2 linked regions of the Roseateles amylovorans genome follow. The protein of the gene in region 2 interacts with the protein of the main gene of each other region in a pairwise test. Links are inferred from orthologs where the notes say so. Each region holds a gene or a part of one and is shown on either strand. Other genes may lie near its edges.

Region 1 (2,990 bases), 110 kb from region 2 along the record:
GTGGTTGCAGGCGACGCCGCTGAATTAGCGCGCCGCCTCCGGCGTCTGCGCCAGCGCCCAATCGATGTGCTCGGCGACCAACGGCGTTGCCTCTAGGCGCTTCGCCACCAGCGCCGCCCGCATCCGCTCCCGCAGCGCCGGTGCCAGGTCTTGTCGCAGCGCATTGCCCAGGGCCACCGCGAGGTTGCGCCGCCAGCGGGCATGGCCGATGCGGCGGATGGCCGACCCTTCGGTGCGCTTGAGGAAGGTCGCTTCGTCCCAGGCCCACAGGTCCAGCAGGCCGGCATGGCCGAGCGGCTCACGCCAGTCGAAGTCCGGCAGCGCATTGCGCCGCGCGAATTTGTTCCACGGGCACACCAGTTGGCAATCGTCGCAGCCGTAGATCCGATTGCCGAGGGCGGGCCGCAGCTCGACGGGAATCGGGCCGTCCTGCTCGATCGTCAGATAGCTGATGCAGCGCCGTGCATCAAGCCGGTACGGCGCCACGATCGCGCCAGTGGGACAGGCGTCCAGGCAGGCGCGGCATTGGCCGCAATGGGCGGTCACCGGCTCGCTGGGCGGCAGGGCGAGGTCCAGATAGATCTCGCCGAGGAAGAACATGGAGCCGCTGTCGCGGTGCAGCGTCAGGGTGTGCTTGCCGCGCCAGCCGATGCCCGATCGACTCGCCAGTTCGACCTCCAGCACCGGCGCCGAATCGGTGAACACCCGGTGACCCAGCGGGCCGACGGCCTGCTGCAGCCGATCCGCCAGTTGCTGCAGCCGCTGGCGCAGCACCTTGTGATAGTCCCGGCCCCGGGCGTAGAGCGAGACCTGGGCATGGGTGGGATCGGCCATGGTGGCCCATTCGCGCTGCTGCCAGTCCTCGCCCAGCGTGGCCGGCAGGTAGTCCATGCGGGCGGTCAACACGCTGAGGGTGCCGGGCACCAGCTCGGACGGCCGGGCGCGCTTGAGGCCGTGGGCGGCCATGTAGTGCATCTCGCCATGAAAGCCGGCCTGCAGCCACGCTTGCAGTCCGGCTTCCGCACCACTCAAATCGACGTGTGCCACCCCAATCTGTGAGAATCCGAGCTCGAGTGCCCAGGCGCGAACCTCGACCATCAACGCTGCGAGCGCGGCGGGGTCGCGGGGGGTGACCGATGCGGCATCGGGGTGGTTGTCGTTCAGCAAGGATTCCATAGGTTTTGAGCATTCTAGAAACCCGCCAGTTCCGCTGGCCCGACGAGCCCGCCTGTGAACGTTTTGCGCAGGCGCTGGCCGGCTGTCCGCAGATCGCGGACTTGAGCATCGAGCTCGAAGGCGGGCTCGGTGCCGGCAAGACCAGCCTGGTGCGCCACCTGCTGCGTGCGCTGGGCGTGACCGGTCGCATCAAGAGTCCCAGCTACGCGGTGGTGGAGGACTACCTGCCGCCGTCGCTGAACGGGCTGCCGGCCCATCATTTCGATTTCTACCGCTTCAATGATCCGCGCGAGTGGGAGGACGCGGGCTTTCGCGACCTGTTCGCCGCACCGGGCCTGAAGCTCAGCGAGTGGCCGGCCAAGGCCGCCGGCATGCTGCCGCCGCCTGATCTGCGGCTCACCCTGGATGTCCAGCCCGACGACAGCCGCGAGGTCCGCGCCGAGGCGCACACCGCGCGCGGCCAGGCGCTGCTGCTGGACCTGGCCCACATCCTGCAAGCCTGACACGCATGAGCGGAGATTCCAAGCGATTCCCCTTCGGCCCGACCGATGACGCCCGTTCCGCGGCGACCACCCGCGGCCGCCGACGCGCGCTGGGCCGCATGGGCGCCCTGGTGCTGAGCGTGCCGGTGGTGCCGCTTCTGCCGGTCAGCTCGGCCTGGGCGGCGAGTTCGGCGACCATCGTGGCGGTGCGGGTCTGGCCGGCGGACGACTACACCCGGGTGACGCTCGAATCCGATCGTCCGCTGGCGGCCAAGAGTTTTCTGGCCACCCATCCGGACCGTTTGGTGATTGACATCGACGGTCTGGAACTGAGCCAGGGGCTGCGCGAGCTGCTGGGCAAGGTGAAGCCGGACGATCCCTACATTGCGGCAGTGCGGGTGGGCCAGAACCAGCCGCGGGTGGTGCGCATCGTGCTCGACCTGAAGCAGGCGGTGGCGCCGCAGGTGTTCACCATCGAGCCGGTGGCGGCCTACAAGAACCGGTTGGTGCTGGATCTGCATCCGGCGCAGGAGCGTGACCCGCTGCTGGAGCTGGTGCTGGAAAAGGAAGCGGCGGAGCGTGCGGCGGCGCAGTCGGTGCAGGATGCGCTGGGCGAGATGATCGGCCGTATCGACCGACCGCAGTCTGCGGCCAGCACGGCTGCGGCGGCGGCTGACAAGGCCGCCAGTGCCGCCCTGCCCCCGGCGCCGCGCCCCAGCGCCCCGGTGGTGGCGCAGCATGCGCCGCCGCCGCCGACCACGCCGCTGAAGGAAACGGCGCCGGAGATGAGTCAGGCCAAGCTGGATCGGCTGATCGTCATTGCGATCGATCCGGGCCATGGTGGCGAGGATCCGGGCGCCATTGGTCCGAGCGGGCTCAAGGAGAAGGACGTGGTGCTGGCGATCGGCCTGAAGCTGCGGGACCGGCTCAACAGCAATCCGAAGATCCGGGTGATGATGACCCGCGACGCGGACTTCTTTGTCCCGCTGCCGGACCGGGTGCGCAAGGCGCGTCGGGTGCAGGCGGATCTGTTTGTGTCCATCCATGCGGATGCCTTCATCACGCCCAAGGCCAAGGGTGCGTCGGTGTTTGCGTTGTCGACCGGTGCGGCCAGTTCCACGGCGGCGCGGTGGATGGCCAACAAGGAGAACGCGGCGGACGTCATTGGGGGTGTCAACAGCAAGGCGGTCAAGGATGACGGCGTGCTGCGGGCGATGCTGGACATGAGCACCTCGGCGCAGGTCAAGGACAGCCTGAAGCTGGGCAGCGAGGTGCTGAGCCAGATTGGCAAAGTGGGCAAGCTGCACAAGCGCAACGTTGAGCAGGCGGGTT
Region 2 (2,933 bases):
GCGTGCGGGCCTTCACCGTGGGCATGACGCCGCTGACCCTGGGCCTGATGGTGGCCACCGGATGGCTGCTGGCCGCGCCCTATGTGGCAGAGCCGGACCACCGCTGGGCCACGCTCGCGCTGATCGCCGCTACGCTGTTCCTCACCCTGCGGACCCGGCTGGGCATCGTCTGGATGGTGCTGGGCGGCGGCGTGCTGGGGGCGCTCGGTATCGTCTGACGCCGGCAAACAGCGGGAGAGAGCGGCGGTAGAGCGGCACTAGAGCGGCCAGCGCACGGTGGGAGAACGGTCGGAAAGCGGCCGGAAAGCGGCCGGAAAGCGGAGGGTACCCACGCAACGCAGCCTGTGTGGCGGACGCACACCAGACCGCCGCCGCACGAAAAAACGGGACGCCTGGGCGTCCCGTTTTGCGTTTCAGCGCGAACGTGGCCTCGTGGATCTCACGCGTCCTTGGTGCCGAAGATCTTGTCGCCGGCATCACCCAGGCCCGGGATGATGTAGCCGTGCTCGTTCAGGTGGGAGTCGATCGCGGCGGTCCAGCAGCGGACCTCCGGATGCGCCTTGGTCAGCGCCGCCACACCTTCGGGCGCCGCCACCAGCACCAGCGCACGGATGTCCTTGCAGCCGCGTTTCTTCAGCAACTCGATGGTCGCGATCATCGAACCGGCGGTCGCCAGCATCGGATCCACGATCAGTGCGGTGCGCTGGTCCAGTTGGCCGACGAACTTCTCGAAGTAGTTCACCGGCTGCAGGGTCTCATGGTCACGCGCCAGGCCCACCACGCTCACCTTGGCGTTGGGCATCATGTCCAGCACGCCGTCCAGCATGCCCAAACCGGCCCGCAGGATCGGCACCACGGTGACCTTGCGGCCGGCGATCTGGTCGATCTCCACCGGACCGCACCAGCCTTCGATGGTGGTCTTTTCCAGCGGGAAGTCGGCGGTGGCCTCATAGGCCAGCAGCCGGGCGACTTCGCCGGTCAGCTCGCGGAACTTCTTGGTGGACATGTCGCCCTCCCGCATCAAGCCGATCTTGTGCTTGACCAGGGGATGTTTGACTTCGATGACAGGCATGGCGGGTGGCGGAGGGAACGCGAAAAAGAGAGGGGGCGCGGCGTCGGGCCGCCGCGCGCGGATTATCAGCCAGCGGCCGGCTTGCGCTGCCGCAGCGCCTCATACAGGCAGACGCCTGCGGCCACCGAGACATTCAGGCTCTCGACCGCGCCCTGCATCGGGATGCGCACCAGTTCGTCGCAGGTCTTGGCGGTGAGCTGACGCATGCCGTCGCCTTCGGCGCCCAGCACCAGCGCGACCGGGCCGGTCAGGTCCAGGTCATACAGTGTCTTCTCCGCCTGGTCCGAGGTGCCGATCACCCAGATGTCGCGCTCCTTGAGCTCATTGAGGGTGCGCGCGAGGTTGGTGACCATCAGGTAGGGCACGGTCTCGGCCGCACCGCTGGCCACCTTGGCCACGGTGGCATTCAGGCCGACCGCATGGTCCTTGGGCGCCACCACCGCGTGGGCGCCAGCACCGTCGGCCACCCGCAGGCAGGCGCCGAGGTTGTGCGGATCGGTCACGCCGTCCAGCACCAGCACCAGCGGCGGGCCTTCCACCGCATCCAGCACATCGTCCAGCGAGTGATGCTGCGCCACCGGCCGCACCCGGGCCACCACGCCCTGGTGGCGATGGGTGCCGCAGAGCTTGAGCAGGCGGTCGTCGTCGCTCTCGACCAGCTTGGCCCCGGCGGCCTCGGCCTTTTCGAGGAAACCCTTCATGCGCTGGTCTCGTCGGGTGGCGTCGAACAGGATTTCCTGCACCGACGACGGCGCGGTCTTGAGCCGCACGGTGACGGCATGGAAACCGAACAGGATCTGGGTCTTGCCGGTCGACGGGCCGCCGGCATCGACGGCGGGACTGGATTTCTTGGAGGGAGCGCTCATGCGCCGGATTGTCGCCTCAGAACCAGCCCAGCCACTGCGCGCCCATCAGTGCCCCGATCAAGATCGGCTGATGCACCATGTAATACGACAGCGACCACTGCCCCAGCAGCGCCAGCGGACGCAGCACCGGACGCAGGCCGGCCGGCAGCGGGCGCCGCAGCCAGGCGCGCACTACATCGGTCTGCGCCAGCGCGCATCCGAAGAGCATCGGACCCAGCCAGGGCAGCAGCGGGACATAGTCTTCGGTCAGCGGCTTGCGGGTCACCAGGCCCACCCAGTTGGTGGTGCGGGTGTCGAAGAACGGATTGGCGATCACCAACGGCAGCAGGATGGCGATCAGCCCCAGCAGCCACAGCCACGGCCGGGGCAGCCGGCCCAGGCCGAAGCGCACCAGGATCAGCATCATCGCCATGCCGTGCAGCACGCCGAAGCTGATGAAGGAGCGCGGGAACATGAACCACGAGCCCAGCGACACCAGCAGCGCGCAACCCATGATCTGACCCCAGCGGCGCCAGAAGCGCTCCGCGCTCTGGCCCTGTGCCAAGGCCACCGCCTGGCCCATCCCCGCGCACAGCAGGAACAGGCTGACGATCGCACTGCGCTGCCAGGTCCAGGTCGGGTCGCGGTAGAAATCCTGGTGGATCAGCCTGAAATAAGACAGGTCGAAGCAGAAATGGAAGACCGTCATCCACACCATGGCGAAGCCACGCAAGGCGTCGAGGCGGTCATAGCGGGGCGTCGGGACCGGATCGTCCACCGGAGGATCGGCGACGTCGGGCAAGGCAACCGCGGAACGGGGCGAATGAGGTGGACGGGCCGGCAGAGTCATCGGGAACGCAGTCTACAGAAGGCGCCCTCCCCGAACCATGACGGCTCGTCCCGCAAGCGATGCCAACCTGGCGCGGAACACCTGATTGAGGGGGGAGGTTGTCTTGCGAGAAACGACGTGGCACGGCCGGGAGGCAATTGAACGCAGTATCCCAATCAGTTTCAGT

Evidence for each region.
Region 1: the proteins of rlmB (region 2) and tsaE interact in binary tests that used the Escherichia coli proteins (3 or more experiments, as listed by UniProt). The link is inferred for Roseateles amylovorans from one-to-one orthologs.

Annotation. Positions count from the first base shown.
Region 1 is NZ_CP104562.2:4,200,272-4,203,261, forward strand. What follows is about bases 12-2,930. They hold tsaE (tRNA (adenosine(37)-N6)-threonylcarbamoyltransferase complex ATPase subunit type 1 TsaE), read left to right. Parts: upstream 12-1,181; coding sequence 1,182-1,679; downstream 1,680-2,930. Other genes in these bases: N4261_RS17365 (AEC family transporter), read left to right, coding at 12-28; queG (tRNA epoxyqueuosine(34) reductase QueG), read right to left, coding at 25-1,098; N4261_RS17380 (N-acetylmuramoyl-L-alanine amidase), read left to right, coding at 1,778-2,930. In the rest of the region: more of N4261_RS17365, read left to right, coding at 1-11; more of N4261_RS17380, read left to right, coding at 2,931-2,990. UniProt on the Escherichia coli protein: Required for the formation of a threonylcarbamoyl group on adenosine at position 37 (t(6)A37) in tRNAs that read codons beginning with adenine.
Region 2 is NZ_CP104562.2:4,308,615-4,311,547, forward strand. What follows is about bases 39-2,900. They hold rlmB (23S rRNA (guanosine(2251)-2'-O)-methyltransferase RlmB), read right to left. Parts: upstream 1,939-2,900; coding sequence 1,138-1,938; downstream 39-1,137. Other genes in these bases: N4261_RS17750 (chromate transporter), read left to right, coding at 39-218; upp (uracil phosphoribosyltransferase), read right to left, coding at 440-1,072; N4261_RS17765 (acetyltransferase domain-containing protein), read right to left, coding at 1,955-2,719. In the rest of the region: more of N4261_RS17750, read left to right, coding at 1-38. UniProt on the Escherichia coli protein: Specifically methylates the ribose of guanosine 2251 in 23S rRNA.